3 regions of the Porcincola sp. LCP21S3_C12 genome follow, and region 3 is predicted to be linked to each of the others. Evidence: predicted binding sites of a transcription regulator. Region 3 holds the regulator's gene; each other region holds the start of a gene.
The links. Region 3 encodes HrcA, which represses chaperone genes, less so after heat shock. Its sites were predicted from a motif close to TGTTAGCACTCNNNNNNNNNGAGTGCTAACA; they were not measured.
Positions count from the first base shown of each region.

Region 1: the regulator HrcA is predicted to act here: its motif matches at 3,092-3,122, upstream of ACTQ1N_RS03765 (Hsp20/alpha crystallin family protein).
Region 2: the regulator HrcA is predicted to act here: its motif matches at 3,562-3,592, upstream of clpB (ATP-dependent chaperone ClpB).

Region 1 is NZ_JBQKGW010000004.1:180,511-186,870, reverse strand. Features, by position in the region: gene ACTQ1N_RS03790 (LacI family DNA-binding transcriptional regulator) at 1-83, shown strand, start outside; gene ACTQ1N_RS03785 (DUF1848 domain-containing protein) at 89-1,030, opposite strand; gene ACTQ1N_RS03780 (HipA domain-containing protein) at 1,040-2,311, opposite strand; gene ACTQ1N_RS03775 (helix-turn-helix transcriptional regulator) at 2,317-2,541, opposite strand; tRNA gene ACTQ1N_RS03770 (tRNA-Arg) at 2,849-2,925, opposite strand; gene ACTQ1N_RS03765 (Hsp20/alpha crystallin family protein) at 3,258-3,713, shown strand; gene ACTQ1N_RS03760 (2-hydroxyacid dehydrogenase) at 4,083-5,069, shown strand; gene ACTQ1N_RS03755 (sodium:solute symporter family protein) at 5,345-6,360, shown strand, end outside.
Region 2 is NZ_JBQKGW010000017.1:20,242-26,601, forward strand. Features, by position in the region: gene topA (type I DNA topoisomerase) at 1-349, shown strand, start outside; gene codY (GTP-sensing pleiotropic transcriptional regulator CodY) at 461-1,243, shown strand; gene ACTQ1N_RS09590 (co-chaperone GroES) at 1,524-1,805, shown strand; gene groL (chaperonin GroEL) at 1,851-3,470, shown strand; gene clpB (ATP-dependent chaperone ClpB) at 3,664-6,264, shown strand; gene ACTQ1N_RS09605 (hypothetical protein) at 6,307-6,360, opposite strand, start outside.
Region 3 is NZ_JBQKGW010000001.1:281,916-288,275, forward strand. Features, by position in the region: gene dnaK (molecular chaperone DnaK) at 1-939, opposite strand, end outside; gene grpE (nucleotide exchange factor GrpE) at 1,098-1,850, opposite strand; gene hrcA (heat-inducible transcriptional repressor HrcA) at 1,875-2,978, opposite strand; gene ACTQ1N_RS01110 (SGNH/GDSL hydrolase family protein) at 3,199-4,065, shown strand; gene lepA (translation elongation factor 4) at 4,216-6,018, opposite strand; gene rpsT (30S ribosomal protein S20) at 6,343-6,360, shown strand, end outside.

The sequences.
Region 1 (6,360 bases), on a different contig from region 3:
TGCTGCTGTCCCTCATTGAGAAAAAAGACTGCATAACAGATCTCGTAATCTCAGCGGATTATCTGAATGGAAAGACACTCTGAGTGCTTTACAGAAAATCAAAGAGGTTCATCTGCCGGTCGATCCACGATTTTTGATCTGCGTCCTTGATGATGTCGCCTGCCATCGCATGACCGATGAGATAGGGCGATTCGGGGTCATGTGCCGCGGCATGTGCTTCCACAATTGCCCTGTCGTAGTTTGCATAGCAGTAGCGGCAGCCGTGCAGGCAGGTGTTGTAAGCCCCGATGTCTCCGCCAAGGAGACATGCGCAGGCCTTTCTGGCTGGCGAATGGGACGGAACGGACAGATGGATGCCTGCCGCCTTTTCGATGACGGCCTGGGAGAAACAGCCCTGGGCGTCTGTATGAGGATGTCCGGCAGTCAAGGCAGAGGACTCGCAGCACAGATGAATCTGCATACCGTTTTCTGCCGCGATGCTGTCGAACGCATCGATGAGCTCCTCCTGCTGAGCGCTGGAAACGGTCCGGGCCTGAGGAAAGTTCCTCTTCGTCTTCTCATAAAGATCAATGAAGCTCACGACACACTGCTCTGTAGTGCCTCTCAGAAACGCTGCCATGGACCGGAAGGCCTTCTTGTGGAACGAAAGACTGTATTTTTCCGACAGAAAGACCGGGTCATACCGCCAGACGATGGCATCTTTCCCGACAACTTCGGAAAGTGCCCGGAAGGTTTTCAGAACTTCGGTCTTCGTCGGGACATAAGGTTCGATGTCACGGCCATAAGGGGTGATTGTCACGTGCCAGAGCTGCCGGAAGGTGTCCAGTTCATGGATACGGGGCAGCATCGGGGCAGGATTCTTGGAGCAGAAGGACAGGACGTCGACCACTGCGGGATCGAGCAGATAGCGGGTCACCTGCTGGGGCTGATAGGGATTGCGCACCAGGACATACCCTTCCCGGATCCGGTTGTAAAACCAGGTATGAAAGAAGGCCGGAATGTCGGTGCGGCTTCCGGTATTGATAATCATTATGCCTCCTTATAAATATTTGTACCCGGAAGTTTCCAGAATCCTGTCCTTGATCGTACCTGCATCTTTATATCCTTTTTCCTGAAGGGTGTCAGCTGCCTGACTGATCGCTTTTTCGAAATGTTCAGCCATCGTGTCAAGCTGCCTCAGGATGACGGCTGACCGGATCCCGGACCGCCCGGCGCCTTCGATGAAATCACTGCGCTGGATCTGGTCAATGGCGTTGCTGTCACCAATGTACATAGACAGAGTCCGTGTGTGCCCGGGGTAGATTGTTGTGCTTACGATATCATAAGCCGGAGCAAGGTGTAATCCTGCAAGGTTCTCATCATACAGAAATGAAAAATTCTTGAGGTGTCCGTCTGTATTTCCGATCAGATCGTTAAAAATAATTCTGTTCCAAAAATCAAGGATATCTCTGATCGGGTTGCTTGAAAAATCCCGAAGCAGTCCGCAAATCTTTTCGCAGTAGCCGGATGGCACGATTTCATATTTGTTTTCGGCGGGGATTCCCAGGGCCTGTGCCATGTCCTCCTGATGAAGTCTGAGTGGAACCGGCAGGCCGTCAAGCACTCTGTGTTTTTCTGTTAGTACCCGGTCGTACCGTGGCGTTGCAAACAGAAGATTTTCATCTTCAGTATTTACTGCAAAGCTGGATGGAACAGATATCCCGAGATTCTTTGCAGTAGTCAGGCAAAGCTGTTCATTTGTCACAATATCCTTGAACCGGACATGGCTTTGTTTTACGATGTGTGTACTGGGCGCTGTGCCTTCAGGAAGGTACCAGCACTGATTGTCAGCGTCAAAATACAAGCCTGTCTTTCCTGAGGCGCCGGCAAGGGAAAGATGCAGTGCCGTTACGAGCTCAGCTGATTTGATCGCCCCCTCCGCTGCAAATTCCCGCAACTGTTGTTCTGTCATTCTGGTATATCTGGCCTTGGGAGGTTTTGAATTTCCTTCCATCACCTGGATGGCACCCAGACATTCCTGTCCCAGACCGGAAAGCATTGTCAGATAATCTTGATCATCCGCGTGCATCCATTTTGCGACAGATCTTTTTGTGAACCCCTCAGGCAGCAAGCCTTCAAAGAAAGTTTTTGTTTTTTTTGAAGAAAATGCTTCTTCCTGAAGCGGCAGGCTGAGCGATACTGGAATCGCGTCTTCCCGATCAAGCCATGCTCTGTCATAACGAAATACAGCATCGGAAATTCCATCGCCTTGAATGGTGCCAACCTTCGTCTGCTCCCCGTTTTTTTCAATAGATATATGCAAATCTTTCATAAGGGTCACCTCTTCGAACAATAGATGTTCAGTCCAAGCAAGCTGACAACCATCAGAACCTTCCCCAGTTCAACAGTTGCCTTGCCGTTTTCAAGGTCTGAGAGAAAGCTGGCACTAATTCCGGTTATCTCAGAGAGATCCTTCTGTGTGTATCCGAGTTCTTTTCTCCGGTTCTTCACAGCCTTGCCAAAGTCTGCCACATCTTTTATTCGAAATGATTGATCTGTCATATTCGCTCCTTGTTGATCGCCGAACGACGATATGATTCGGATACTGTCCTTTGATATAGCCGATCGGCGATACTGAACGCTGCAGGGATAGATTATAGCCGATCGGCGATACTACGCGTTGTAGGGATATAATGATAGCCGATCGGCGATATTCAGTCAAGGCATGGTCAGCCAGGGGATGTTGTCCAATGGTACGCGGAGCAGCCTGGCTTTGGCCGGACGTTATACAAAAAGGTTGGATTCAAGAAGACGTGCTGGAGAAAAAAACCGGAAACCCAATATTTAAGCGGGTTTCCGGACTGTTATCTGGCGTCCACGGGAGGATTTGAACCTCTGACCTACCGCTTAGGAGGCGGTCGCTCTATCCAGCTGAGCTACGCAGACGTGCTTGTTATGATGCATCAGGCTTTAGAAGCCTGTAAGCATTTTCTTATTATAGCGGTTCAGACTCCATGTGGCAAGGGGCAAATCGACCAGACAGACAATGGTTTGATGAATCGTTTTGATGAATCGTTTGTTGGGTCATGCGGGACAGAGAAAATTGTAAGAAAATTAGCACTCAACTATTGACAGTGCTAACAACCGGTGCTATAACATGGTCAGAACGAAGGAAGAAGATGAAGGAAGAACAACAGATCATCCGATTCCGTGGAACAGTGAGCTGGGCGCTGTCATTCATCAATGGGCGGCTGCCATAATGGAAAGAGGGGTGCCTTATGTTAGTACCGAGTATTTTTAATGATAATCTGTTTGATGACTGGTTTGATGATGGATTCTGGCCGGTGAGCAGAGAGGCAAGAAAGTTTGACGAGAAGATGGGCGGAGTGAACGCAAACTTCATGAGGACCGATGTCAAGGAAGGCGAGAAGGAATATGAAGTTGCAGTGGAGCTGCCTGGATTCGACAAGGATCATGTTTCTGTTGAGTTGAAGGATGGTTATCTGACGATTGCAGCAAAGAAGGATGAGAACAACGATCAGAAGGATGAGAACGGACGCTTCATCCGTCGTGAGCGTTATTCTGGTAATGTATGCCGCAGCTTCTACGTCGGTAAGGATCTGACGGAAGATGATGTACATGCAAGCTTCAAGGATGGCGTACTTCGTCTGACGGTTCCGAAGAAGGATCAGCAGCAGATTGAAGATAAAAAGCACGTAATTCAAATCAACTGATCAGCAGCTTGTACCATACAGAGGTGTTCTCAAAGGCTGAGGACGATGGCTGTATGAAACTGAGAAGAATCGTATCTTGAAAAATGGGCATTCCGCAGTGGGATGCCCATTTTTTGTGAAGGTGGCGAGCCAGAGGCCATGATGCAGACTTGCTTGCAGATCATGGCTCCTGGCGACTGCTCATCAGCGAGTGAAAATCAGTTTTGCAGATCCTGGTCTGGCAGTCGCTGGCGGTGATTGGATTTGACATCAGTCAGGAGGGCATGTAGAATTGAATTCGCAGTAAAACACTGCGAATTGTTGCCGGAGCAACAGTTTTTTATCTTCAGATGGTTCATACTGTAGACAGGTCGAGAGGAGGGCCTGCTTATGAGAATTACATTTTTTGACGCGAAGTCTTATGATACAGAATCCTTTGATGCCATCAAGGCCAATTATCCGGATCTGGAGCTGGAGTACTGGGAGGCAGAGCTGAATCCGAAGACGGCGGCGTACGTGACAGACAGCGAAGCTGTGTGTGCGTTTGTGAACGCGAATGCCGGGGCGGACACCCTGCGCGTTCTGGCCTCCAGAGGGGTAAAGCTGCTTCTGATGCGCTGCGCCGGTTATAACAATGTGGATCTTGAGGCTGCAACGGCGAATGGAATCAAGGTGATGCGTGTGCCGGGATATTCTCCGGAGGCTGTCGCGGAGCTGGCGATGACGCTGGCGAGCGCGGTAAACCGTCACATCCACAAGGCCTATATCCGGGTGAGGGAGAACAATTTCTCCCTGCAGGGACTGACCGGCAAGAACTTCTATGGAAAGACGGCCGGCATCATCGGAACCGGCAAGATCGGGGCGGCGATGGCGCGGATCTGCCGGGGCTATGGCATGAGGGTGCTGGGCTATGACAAGTATCCGAACAAGAGCCTTGATTTTGTTGAGTATGTCAGTCTGGAGCAGCTGCTCCGTGAGAGCGATCTGATCTCTCTGCACTGCCCGCTGATGAAGGAAACCTATCATATGATCAATATCTTCACGATCAATCAGATGAAGGATGGTGTGATTCTGGTCAATACGTCGAGAGGCGGACTGATCGACACCAATGACCTCATCCAGGGAATCCGTGAAAGAAAATTCTCAGGTGTCGGGCTGGATGTCTATGAGGAGGAGAAGGACAACGTCTTCGAGAATCATGAGGACGACATCATGATGCATTCTGTCACGTCCAGGCTGCTGTCCTTCCCGAACGTGATCGTAACGTCGCATCAGGGCTTCTTTACTGAAGAGGCGCTGACGGCCATCGCAGAGACGACGCTGGGCAACGCGGAAGCCTATCTGAAGGGGGAGAAGGCCGGGACGGAGCTGAACTGAAGTCTCTTCAACCCGAATTCGGCTTCTGCCTGCCTCGCCGGGGCGCGGACAGTAAGATCCGTAAATTATTCAGAAGCTGTGTATTGTTATCAAAGATATTGCATGTATATGCTTGAAACACACCTGATCTTTTGATAGAATCAGGCTGTCGCAGAGGCAGGGTGGCCGGGACGCCACCCTGCCTTTTTCAGATTCCGGAGACAGACGATATCGAGAGAACTGTTTCCGGGGGAACAGTCTGAAGGAGAACCGGAGGAAAACTGGAGGTAACAGGTATGAGTGTGAATGTGATATCTCTGATCATCGTCGCGGCTTATCTGATCGGCATGCTGGTCATCGGCCTGGTGGTCGGCAAGCTGAAGATCAAGGACAGCGAGGACTATATGGTTGCGGGCAGGCGGATGGGCCTGTTCATGGTTGCATTTTCGCTTTCGGCAAACAACATCGGCGGCGGATCTACGACGGGCGTAGCGGCCAAGGCCTTCGGCGCCTGGGGCATGAGTGCCATCTGGTACGTGCTGGCAGCATCGATTGCGATGATCCCGCTGGCGTATTTTGCGCCGAAAATCCGCAGGACGATGTCACTGACGATTCCGGAGGTGGTAACCCGGCGGTTCGGGTCAGTGTCCGGGACCTTTACTGCTGTGCTGAATGTGCTGGCGCTATTCTGTCTGACTTCCTCTCAGATCATGGCTTCCGGTTCGGTTGTGAGTGTTCTGACAGGCATCCCGCTGAATGTCTGTGTTTTCATCGCTGCGGCGGTCACAATCATCTACACGACTGTCGGCGGCATGATCGCAGACCAGATTTCCGATATGGTTCAGTTCCTGATCATCCTGATCGGCCTTGCAATCGCAACGCCCTTTGTCGTGAAGGGCTGCGGCGGCTGGAGCGCGATCTCTGCCGCTCTTCCGGCCTCACAGCTGAGCTTCACGCACATCGGATGGGTCACGATCATTGGCTATATCTTCAACTATTTCTGCACCTTCCTGTCCGGACCGGAGATGGTCAGCCGCTTTGAAAGCTGCAAGGATGAGAAGACGGCGGTCGGGGCTTCCTTCCTGTCTGCCATTCTGATGGCGGCGATGGCGGTCTTCCCGACTATCCTTGGACTTGCGGCGCTGTCGATGAAGGACGAGCTGGGACTGACACCGGACAAGGCGAACACGGCGATGATGGCTGTTACAAATCACCATGCACCTGCCGTGATCACCGGGATTGTGTCGGCATCCATCATTGCGGCGACGATGTCTTCGGCAGATTCGAACCTGCTGTGCATGAGCACGATCCT
Region 2 (6,360 bases), on a different contig from region 3:
CTGCGACAAGTGCGGCCGGCACATGGTTGTGAAATACGGGCCGCATGGAAAGTTCCTGGCATGCCCAGGGTTTCCAGAGTGCAGGAATACAAAGCCTTATTTTGAGAAAGCAGGGGTCCCCTGTCCGAAGTGTGGACAGGATGTGGTCATCAGACGCTCAAAGAAGGGCAGAATATTCTATGGCTGTTCGAACCCAGAGTGTGATTTTATCTCCTGGAACAAGCCTTCAACAATTAAGTGTCCGGAGTGTGGCAGCTATATGGTCGAGAAGGGAAACCGTCTGCTCTGCTCCAACCAGACATGTGGGTATATTCTTCCAAAGAAGACAGAAGATAAAGACAACAAATAATTATTATTTGAAAAACCAGATAATCTATTGTAATTATTAGAATTGTCTGTTAAAATCTCTTCGACAAGACGATGTGCACGGAAGCAGCGCTTTCCGTTCAGGAGGGAAATCATGAGTGTTGAGTTACTAGATAAAACAAGAAAGATCGGACAGCTGCTTCATAACAACAGCTCAAGCAAGGTTGTCTTCAATGATATCTGCGCGGTGCTGACGGACATTCTGGAATCGAATGTCCTTGTCATCAGTCGTAAGGGAAAGGTTCTGGGGGTCGGGCTCTCGGATCATATCGAGGAATTGAACCAGTTGATTGTTGATCATATTGGGGATTTCATAGACGAGATGCTGAATGAGCGCTTCCTGAACATTCTCTCGACGCAGGAGAATGTGAATCTTGAGACGCTGGGCTTTACAGGAGAGAATCTTCACAAGTTCCAGGCAATTGTCAACCCGATTGAGATTGCGGGAGAACGCCTTGGAACTGTTTTCATGTACCGGATCGACAAGCCATTTGAGATTGATGATATCATCCTTGCGGAATATGGGACAACCGTTGTCGGTCTGGAGATGATGCGCTCTTTGAATGAGGAAAGCGCAGAGGAAAACAGGAAGGTACAGATTGTCAAGTCTGCAATCAATACGCTGAGCTATTCAGAGCTGGAGGCGATCGTACATATTTTTGATGAGCTGGGAGGCTCAGAAGGAGTGCTGGTTGCGTCCAAGATTGCAGACAGAGTCGGCATTACGCGCTCTGTCATCGTGAATGCGCTCCGGAAGTTTGAGAGTGCAGGCGTTATTGAGTCAAAGTCTTCCGGCATGAAGGGAACCTATATCAAGGTACTGAACGATGCCGTGTATGATCAGCTCAAGGAGATCAAGAAAACGAAGAAACTGTAAAACTGAAAAGAGCAGCAGACGGACTCCGGAGAGACCTGCAGAATGCAGGGGCTCTCCGGAGTTTTTCTATGTGTAATTTAGAATGAAGATAATTAGAGAATATTTGAGAATAATAGAGAATATATGCAATATACGCTGAAATATCAAAAATAAGGATACTTGCAATCTTCGCTGATTTTGTTATTATAGGCAATGTGGTTTAGCACTCGAATATAGTGAGTGCTAGCAAAAATGATATCGAAGTAATGGAAACAAAAGAATGTGTCAGGAGGTATAGGTTATGAAACTCTATCCGTTGGGTGACAAAGTTGTCCTGAAGCAGCTTGAAGCTGAGGAGACTACAAAATCTGGAATCATTCTGGCAGCTAAGAGTCAGGAGAAGCCGCAGGAGGCAACCGTTCTTGCAGTCGGCGACGGGAAGGTCGATGGCAAGGAGATCGCGATGACGGTGAAGGAAGGCGACAAGGTTGTCTATTCCAAATACGCCGGTACCGAGGTCAAGCTTGGTGAAGAGGAGTATGTGATCTGCAAGATGTCCGATATTCTTGCAAAGGTTGAATAATAGACTGATCGCGGCTTGAAAGGACATTAAAGGAGGATTAAAACAATGGCAAAGGAATTGAAATATGGAGATGACGCCCGTGAGGGACTGAGAGTTGGCGTTGATAAGCTGGCTGATACTGTTCGTGTTACGCTCGGGCCGAAGGGTAGAAACGTTGTTCTGGACAAGGAATACGGCAGCCCGGTGATTACGAATGATGGTGTCACGATTGCGAAAGAGATCGAGCTGAAGGATCGCTTTGAGAATATGGGTGCTCAGCTGATCCGTGAGGTTGCTTCCAAGACGAACGATGTTGCAGGTGATGGCACGACCACAGCAACCGTTCTTGCTCAGGCAATGGTTCATGAAGGCATGAAGAACCTGGCTGCAGGGGCGAACCCGATCGTCATGAAGAAGGGTATGAAGAAGGCAACCGATGCGACCGTAAAGGCGATCAAGGAGATGAGCCAGAAGGTAAAGGGCAAGGAGCAGATTGCGAAGGTCGCTGCTGTTTCTTCCGGAGATGAGCAGGTTGGCGAGATGGTTGCTGACGCGATGGAAAAGGTTTCGAAGGATGGCGTCATCACCGTTGAGGAATCCAAGACCATGCAGACAGAGCTGGATCTGGTTGAAGGAATGGAGTTTGACAGAGGATATCTTTCCTCCTATTTCGCAACCGATACCGAGAAGATGGAAGCCAACCTGGACGATCCGTATATCATGATTACGGATAAAAAGATCAGCAATGTTCAGGATATTCTCCCGCTGCTCGAGCAGATCGTGCAGGCTGGCAAAAAGCTGCTCATTATTGCGGAGGATGTTGAAGGCGAGGCCCTTACAACCTTGATTCTTAACAAGCTGAGAGGAACCTTCTCAGTCGTTGCCGTCAAGGCGCCGGGATATGGCGACAGAAGAAAGGATATGCTGCAGGATATCGCAATCCTGACAGGCGGTACAGTTATTTCGGATGATCTTGGGATCGAACTCAAGAGCGCGACAATCGATATGCTTGGCAGAGCAAAGAGTGTGAAGGTCACGAAGGAAAACACTGTCATCGTCGATGGAGAAGGCGACAAGAACAAGATTCATGAGAGAGTAGACCAGATCAGAGCACAGATTGCAGAGACGAAGTCTTCCTTTGACAAGGAAAAGCTTCAGGAGCGTCTGGCGAAACTGGCCGGCGGCGTTGCAGTTGTCCGTGTCGGAGCGGCTACCGAGACAGAGATGAAGGATGCCAAATTCCGTATGGAGGATGCACTGAATGCAACCAGGGCGGCTGTTGAGGAAGGAATCGTTGTCGGCGGCGGTGCTGCACTGATTCATGCGGCGGCGAAGGCAGCAAAGGAACTGGAAGGACTGACAGGAGATGAGAAGACGGGTGCTCAGATTGTGCTGAAGGCTCTTGAGGCACCGTTGTTCTACATCGCAGAGAATGCTGGCCTCTCTGGTGCGGTTGTTGTCAATAAGGTCAAGGAGTCTGCTGATGGGATCGGCTTTGATGCATACAATGACAAGTATGTTGACATGATCGAGGCTGGTATCATCGATCCGGCAAAGGTGACACGTTCCGCTCTTCAGAATGCGGCGTCTGTCTCCTCTGAGCTTCTGACCACAGAGGCAGTTGTCGGAGATATCAAGGAACCGGCTCCGGCTGCACCGGCACAGCCGGCAGGCGGAATGTATTGATCCGTTCAGATCAATTCACCGGCGGCTGACGAAAGGACGCCTCAGGCGGTATTACGGGCAGGGAATTCCCCTGCCCGTTTTCAAATCAGATAATTAGCACTCAACGGTTGACAGTGCTAACAATCTGTGCTAGAACAAAAACGTAAAGTGATCTGAAGAATTACAATCCCTTACAGGAAAGGGGGCGGGAAGAATGAATATACAGAAATTTACGCAAAAATCCATTGATGCTGTCAATCAGCTTGAAAAGGTCGCTTCTGATTTTGGAAATCAGGAAATCGAGCAGGAACATCTGCTGTATGCACTGCTGCATCAGGATCAGTCTCTGATTGCGGAGCTGGTATCAAAGATGGGAATCGATGAGCGGCTGTTTGATCATGATCTGACACAGCTGATAGAGACACGGCCGAAGGTTTCCGGCGGACAGGCATATATCGGACAGTATCTGAATAAAGCACTTCTTGGCGCAGAAGATGAGGCAAAGAAGATGGGGGACAGCTATGTCGCTGTTGAACATCTGTTTCTCAGCATGCTTGACTTTGCATCACCGTCGATGAGAACATTTTTCCAGAAGGAGAATGTCACGCGGGAGAAATTCCTCCAGGCTTTGTCTACTGTACGTGGCAACCAGGTCGTCAATACGGATACTCCGGAAGATACATACGATGCTCTGGCAAAGTACGGGACGGAACTTGTCGCAAAGGCTAAGCAGCAGAAGATGGATCCGATCATCGGACGAGATGATGAGATTCGGAATGTCATTCGGATTCTCTCGAGAAAGACAAAGAACAACCCGGTTCTAATTGGTGAGCCTGGCGTAGGAAAGACAGCGGTTGTAGAAGGTCTGGCCGAGCGGATCGCAAGAGAGGATGTCCCGGATTCTCTGAAAAACAAGAAAATTTTTTCTCTTGATATGGGAGCACTCGTGGCAGGCGCCAAGTACAGAGGCGAATTTGAGGAACGGTTGAAATCGGTACTGAACGAGGTGTCAAAGAGCGAGGGAGAGATTATTCTTTTCATCGATGAGCTGCATCTGATTGTCGGGGCAGGCAAGACCGACGGCGCTATGGATGCCGGGAACATGCTGAAACCAATGCTGGCAAGAGGCGAGCTCCACTGCATCGGTGCGACAACGCTTGATGAGTACCGGAAGTACATCGAAAAGGATGCCGCACTGGCAAGACGATTCCAGCCTGTGATGGTGGATGAGCCGACCGTGGAGGATACGATCTCCATTTTGAGGGGACTCAAGGAGCGGTATGAAGTCTATCACCATGTGAAGATCACGGATGGTGCGCTCGTTGCGGCGGCAACGCTTTCGCACAGATATATCTCTGATCGGTTTCTTCCGGACAAGGCCATCGACCTGGTCGATGAGGCCTGCGCCCAGATCAAGACAGAGATGGATTCCCTTCCAGCTGAACTGGATGAAATGAACCGGCGCATCATGCAGATGCAGATTGAGGAGACGGCGCTGAAGAAGGAGACAGACAATGCCTCAAAGGAGCGTCTGGCTAATCTGCAGAAGGAGCTGGCAGATCTCCAGGAAAAGTTCAAGGCTGAGAAGGCACAGTGGGAGAATGAGAAGGCTGTCGTCAGCCGCCGCAGTCAGCTGCGCGAACAGATCGAGCAGATAGGCAAGCAGATTGAGGCAGCCAAGCAGAGATCCGACCTGAATGAAGCGGCACGCTTGCAGTATGGGGAGCTTCCGAAACTGAAGGCGGAACTTGACAAGGAGGAGGACAGTCTGAAGAAGAAGGATTTGTCCCTTGTCCATGAGGCGGTAACGGAGGATGAAATCGCCCGGGTGGTCAGCAGGTGGACCGGTATTCCGGTTGCAAAGCTGAACCAGGGTGAGCGGCAGAAAATTTTACAACTCGGGAGTAAGCTCCATGAACGTGTCATCGGCCAGGATGAGGCGGTGACAAAGGTTGTGGATGCGATTCTCAGATCCAAAGCCGGGATCAAGGATCCGACACGTCCGATCGGCTCCTTCCTGTTTCTCGGCCCGACCGGTGTCGGAAAGACAGAGCTTGCGAAAGCGCTCGCACAGAATCTGTTTGATGATGAGAACAATATGGTACGGATTGATATGAGCGAGTACATGGAGAAGTTCTCCGTGTCCCGGCTGATCGGAGCCCCTCCGGGATATGTCGGGTATGATGAGGGCGGACAGCTGACAGAGGCAGTGAGACGTCATCCGTACTCGGTTGTCCTGTTCGATGAAATCGAAAAGGCGCATCCTGATGTCTTCAACATTCTGCTTCAGGTTCTGGACGACGGACGGATCACGGATTCACAGGGCAGGACGGTCGACTTCAAGAATACGATCCTGATTATGACCTCGAACATCGGGTCACAATATCTTCTCAATGGGATTGAGAAGAATGGAGAGATATCGGAGACTGTCCGGTCAGAGGTTGATGCAGAGCTGAAGACACACTTCAGACCAGAGTTTTTGAACAGGCTGGATGAGATTATTCTATTCCATCCGCTGTCGAAGGAAAATATTGGCGGGATCATAGACCTGATGATGAAGGAGCTGAACCGCAGGTTAAAAGGTCAGGGAATAACGCTGAAGCTGACGGACGCAGCGAAGCAGTCTGTCATAGAGGGTGGATATGACCCGGCGTTCGGCGCTCGTCCGCTTCGCAGGTATCTGCAGAAGAATGTAGAGACACTTGCTGCAAAACTAATCCTGCAGGGCGATGTGCTGGACGGAGATACCATCCTTGTGGATGCGAAGGATGGGAAACTCAGCGCAGACGTTGTACATGCTGACAAGGAAGCTTGAAACAGGAAAGATTAAGGAGACTGAAGAACCGGGGATGGCCGGTCACCGGTTCTTCAGCCAGTCGATCAGAATGGACGCTCCGGAAGAGATCACCGC
Region 3 (6,360 bases):
ACCGCCGACCAGCAGAACCTTTCCAAGATCTGCGGCTGTAATGCCTGCATCTGCAAGTGCCTTTCTGACAGGCTCAGCAGTTGCATCAACCAGATCTGCGGTCAGCTCGTCAAACTTTGCCTTTGTGAGATCCATCTCGAAGTGCTTCGGTCCGGTCTCATTAGCCGTAATGAACGGCAGGTTGATGTTGGTTGTCGTGGAGGAGGACAGCTCCTTCTTTGCCTTCTCGGCAGCCTCCTTCAGTCTCTGCATCGCCATCTTATCGCCGGAGAGGTCAATGCCTTCCTTTGCCTTGAAATCCTTCAGCATGTAGTCGACGATTCTCTTATCGAAATCATCGCCGCCCAGATGGTTGTTGCCGTTGGTTGCCAGAACCTCGATGACACCGTCACCGATCTCGATGACAGACACATCGAAGGTGCCGCCGCCGAGGTCATACACCATGATCTTCTGCTCTTTCTCGTTGTCAAGGCCATATGCCAGTGCGGCTGCAGTCGGCTCGTTGATAATCCGCTTGACATCAAGGCCTGCGATCTTTCCGGCATCCTTTGTTGCCTGTCTCTGTGCATCGTTGAAGTATGCAGGGCAGGTAATGACAGCCTCTGTCACCTTCTCGCCCAGGTATCCCTCCGCATCTGCCTTCAGCTTCTGAAGAATCATCGCGGAAATCTCCTGCGGAGAATACTTCTTATCGTCAATTGTAACTCTGTAATCGGAGCCCATGTGTCTCTTGATCGAAGACACGGTTCTGTCAGAGTTCGTCACAGCCTGGCGCTTAGCCGGCTCGCCGACCAGACGGTCGCCGTTCTTTGTAAATGCAACGATGGACGGCGTTGTGCGCTCTCCTTCGCTGTTTGCGATGACAGTCGGCTTGCCGCCTTCCATGACTGCCACGCAGCTGTTTGTTGTACCAAGGTCAATTCCTATAATCTTTCCCATAATGAAACCTCCTGGTGTTCTGCTGTTCGGTCTTGCTGTCCTTCTGCCGCCTCTTCCTCTCCGGAGATCCGCGGCACATGTCTGTAGTTCCGATATTGTCAACAGGATTGCGGAAGAATAACGCTTCCGTCCCGGTTTTTGTAATTAGAAAACAAAGATCAGTTGGCAACCTTCACCATGCTGTGCCGGATGACCACATCGTTCAGCATGTAGCCTCTCTGGAACTCCTGCACGATGATGTTCTCACCGGCTGACTCATCCTCACAATGCATGACCGCATTGTGGAAGTTCGGATCAAATGGTTTTCCGACCGCCTCAATCGGCCTGACGCCCAGTTCCTCGAGTGCCTTAGTCAGCTGCCTGTAAATCTTCTGCATGCCCTGGCGGAACGGATCCTCGCTCTCTTCCTTCATGTCTCCAAGGCCTCTCTCGAAGCTGTCCACAACCGGAAGAATCTGCTCGATCACATCTCGCTTCCCCATGTCGAACATCGTCGCCTTCTCGCGGTCTGTCCGCTTCCGGAAGTTATCGAATTCCGCCATCTGGCGCCTGACCTGATCGGTCAGCTCCTCGATCTTCTGATCTCTCTGGTCCTTCTCTTTCCTTCCTTTGAAACCGAAGAACCCTTTTCCCCCACCTGTGCCGCTTTCAGAGGGAGAATCCTCTCCGGCATCAGATGCGTCCGCGGGCTTGTCCGCCTCCGCATCCGGGTTACGGTTCTGATCGGTCTTTGCAGCGTCTTCCTGTCCGTCGGGACCTTCCGCCGCATGTTCTTTCTCCGGGTTCTGATCCGGCCTTCTGCTCTCTTCCTGCTTCTTTTCTTTCACATCCGGCTCTTCGCCATGTATCTCAATCCGGACGCCCCTGTCTTCTCCTCCAGGGCTGTTTTCCTGTCTTTCCTTCTCTGTCATCTTATCGCCTCCGCATTGCTTCTGCTATTCATCCTGCTCCGGGCCCCCGTCATCGGTTTTTGACCCGGGAGAAAGCCCATTCTCATCTGCGGGGCTTTCCTTCCTGCCATACGTCTCATCCAGCTGCGCCGTCACACTCTTCAGGATCCCGACCACCTTATCGTAATCCATCCGCTTAGGGCCTACAATGCCGATCTTTCCGAAGACACCGTCTCCCAGATCGTAGCTGGCTGTGACCACGCTGCAATCCTCCATATTCTCGTTCTTCAGCTCCCGGCCAATCGAGATCTGGATGCCATGCTCCTGCTCATCACAGCCATTCTGGCTGAGCAGTGACAGAAGCGGCTTTTTTTCCTCAAACGCCTCAATCAGGCCGCTCGCCTTGTCCGTATCAGAGGAAAGCTCCGGATATTTGAAAATATTCGTCGCGCCGGAGGTGTAAACCTCCAGATCCTCCTCCTTTGAGATCGCGTCCGCAACCGCATCGAGCACTTCCGAGATCAGGTTTGAATGAATACCGGCCTCCGCTTTCAGCTTCTGGATTGTATCCAGATTAATCTGCTCGATCGTCAGCCCGTTCAGCCTGCTGTTCAGCTGAATATTGAGCTGCAGCACTTCATCATGCGTGAGACCATGCTGGATATGGATCACACGGTTCTTCACCACATTGCCTTCTGTCACCACCGTTGCCAGGATCTGTCCCTCATCTATGATCGAGAGCTGAATGAACTTCAGCCTGGTTCTGTGATACTGCGGGCTGGTGATCATCGTGGCATAATTGGTATTCACCGCCAGATAGCGAACAAGCTGCTTCAGAAGCATCTCCAGCTTATCCTGCCTCTGGATCATCATGTTCTTCATCTGAGAGACTTCCGCCTCCTTCTCGTCCATCAGCCGGTCTACATAAAGCCGGTATCCGGCATCCGAAGGAATACGTCCGGACGATGTATGAGGCTGAATGATCAGGCCCATATCTTCCAGATCGGACATCTCATTGCGGATCGTGGCGGAACTGAGATTCAGATCCGGAAACTTTGAGATGGTTCTCGATCCAACCGGCTCGCCTGTCTCCAGATAGGTCTTGATGATCGCTTTCAAAATGGTCCACTTTCTGTCATCAAGCTGCATCTGAATCCTCCTTTCCTTTTCTTGTTAGCACTCGTTGTTGTGGAGTGCTAACATCCATGGCACTATAATAGTTCTGCCGGATACCTTTGTCAATACCTTTCAAAAAACTTTTTGAACTGTGATAAAATGACCTTATTGTGCGCCTTCCGGCTTCCTGCGCAGCCCGAATGTGCCTGGCCGAAGCGCGATTGAATCTGAATTATAGAAGGAGCTTTGAATCATGAAGAGACGACTTCTGATCCTGCTGCTGAGCGCAGCCGCCGCCCTTACAGCCCTTGTTCTTCTGGCTTTCTATATGAAGAAGGCGACCGACGAGTTTGACAGCCGCCACCCCCGTCTCAATAACCCGCTCGAGTCAGATGTCCCGGAGACCATTCAGCAAAATACAGACTCCGCGTTCTCCGAAAGCCCGCGCCCGTCCGCATCCTCCGGCGCTTCCAGTGAAACGTCCGGTATGAACGCTGCACAGGAAGCCGGAATCAACCTCCAGGAAGGATCTGGCAAAGCTGCAGAAACAGAGACAGAGATGCCAGAACAGGAAAGAACTCTGCCCGCCCATAAAATCATATTCGTGGGAGATTCCAGAACCATTGGCATGCAGAATGCGCTGAAAAAGTATCTGCCGGATGACGACTGTGTGTTCGTCGGGAAGGTTGGAGAAGGCTGCAGCTGGTTTTTGTCTGAGGGAAAGAGCCTGATGGCGGACGCAATCAGCCAGAATCCGGATGCGCCGGTCGTCCTGAACTTCGGCGTCAATGATCCGGACCAGATTGACGAGTATCTCTCCGCCTACAGGGATATGGTGGCGGAATATCCTGACACAACCTTCTGGTTTTTATCCGTCAACCCCGTGCAGCGTGCCAGGATGATTGAGTATGGCGCAAGCGAGGACGCGCTCGATCTGGTGACAAACACGAACATCACAAAGCTGAACCTGGCGATCCAGCAGGCCTTTCCGGACCACTACCTCGACTCCTCCACCATTCTGAAGCTTGAAGGGTTCCGGACAGTCGACGGCCTGCACTTTACAGGTCAGACCTACCTTCGGATCCACCGGTTCGTTGTCGACGAGCTGTTCGGCTCATAACCCGTATACAGCCCGGAAACCGGGATTAAAAATAGAAAGCGGCGGCCTGATACAGGCACTGGCAGGCTGCCAGGCTGAAGGCAGCCCGATCAACACAAAAAAAGAAGACTGAGTGCCCATGCACCCGGTCTTCTTTTTCGTTTCAGCGTTTCAGCTCTGATCATCCAGTTTCAGTACATTGAGGAACGCCTTCTGCGGAATCTCGACCGATCCGATCTGGCGCATTTTCTTCTTTCCTTCCTTCTGCTTTTCGAGCAGCTTCTTCTTTCTGGAGATATCGCCTCCATAGCACTTTGCCAGGACATCCTTCCGAAGAGCCCTGACGGTCTCACGGGCGATCACACGTCCATTCACCGCAGCCTGGATCGGAATATCGAACAGCTGTCTCGGTATTTCATTCTTCAGCTTCTCACACATCCGGCGCCCTCTGTCATATGCGTTGTCCTCAAATACAATGAAAGAAAGCGCATCGACCGGCTCTTTATTGACCAGAATGTCCAGCCTGCACAGCTTTGACTGCACATACCCCTTCATCTCATAGTCAAATGAAGCATAGCCTCTTGATCTGGACTTCAGGGCATCAAAGAAATCGTAGATGATCTCATTGAGAGGCATATCATAGCGGAGCACAGCACGGTTTGCCTCCAGATACTCTGTTTCCTTGTAGATTCCTCTCCTCTCCTGACAAAGCTGCATGATCGGACCAATGAACTCCGTCGTCACGATGATCTCCGCTGAGACAATCGGCTCTTCCATGTACTCAATCGAGGAAGGGTCCGGTAGATTTGCAGGATTCGTCAGGTCAAAGACCTCTCCGTCCGTCTTGTGAACCTTGTAGACGACGCCGGGGGCTGTCGTCACGAGGTCAAGGTTGTATTCCCTCTCCAGCCGCTCTGTAACAACCTCCAGGTGCAGAAGCCCGAGAAAGCCGCATCGGAAGCCGAAGCCGAGCGCAGCGCTGGTCTCCGGCTCAAATTCGAGAGATGCATCATTAAGCTGGAGCTTTTCAAGCGCATCCCTGAGATCACCATATCTTGCACTGTCCGCCGGATAGATCCCGCAGTAAACCATCGGAAGCGGCCTGCGGTAGCCCGGATACGCTTCGGCGGTCGGATGCTCTGCATCCGTCACCGTGTCGCCGACCCGCGTATCGCCAACATTCTTCAGAAATGCCGTGAAGTAACCGACCATCCCGGCCTGAAGCTCATCACAGGGGATGAATTGCCCCGGACCGAAATAGCCGACCTCGACCACCTCCGCCTCCGTCTTTGTCCCCATCATCCGGACCTTCATGCCCTTTTTCAGCCTTCCGTCCCGGATCCGGCAGAAGACAATGACGCCTCGGTAGGCGTCGTACAGGGAATCGAAGATCAGCGCCTTGAGTGGCGCCTCCCGGTCACCCTTCGGCGCGGGGAGCTTCTGAACGATCTGCTCCAGGACATCCTCTACGTTCAGACCTGTTTTTGCCGATATCCGCGGACAGTCGGAACAGTCAAGCCCGATGACATCCTCGATTTCCTTCGCAGTCCCCTCCGGATCCGCGCTTGGAAGATCAATCTTGTTGATCACCGGGAGGATCTCGAGATCATGGTCAAGCGCAAGATAGACATTGCCAAGCGTCTGCGCTTCGATTCCCTGCGTACTGTCCACCACAAGGACAGCCCCATCGCAGGCGGCAAGCGCCCTGGAAACCTCGTAGTTGAAATCCACATGGCCCGGTGTATCGATCAGGTTGAAGACATACTCCTTCCCATCCTTCGCGTGGTAGACTGCACGAACGGTCTGAGACTTGATCGTGATGCCCCGTTCCCGCTCAATGTCCATATTGTCCAGAACCTGATCCTGCATCTCACGCTTCGTCAGTACCCCTGTCTTTTCAATGATCCGGTCTGCGAGCGTGCTTTTTCCGTGATCGATATGCGCGATGATGCAGAAATTGCGAATCTGATTCATATTGATTTCAGCCAAATTGATCCCCCCGGTTAACCATCTACAAGATCGTAATCTGCCCGGCTCTTCTTCAGAATGGATCTGCGCGGGCCTGCATACAGGCCGCCGGGCATCGTTCTTTTTGTCTTATCCGGTTAATAGTAGCCTAAAGGTCATGAAAATGCAATCAAAAGCCGGCCTATCTGTTGACAAGGCAATCCCCGCGGATTAGAATAACTTCGAATGTGTGCCGATACGTCCGTGTCCGTTCTCTCGCGCACACGTGGTTTCATTTTTGATTATCTATTTATCTATTACAATGTAGACATTTGTCTGGAGGTGTACGTTTTGGCAAACATCAAGTCC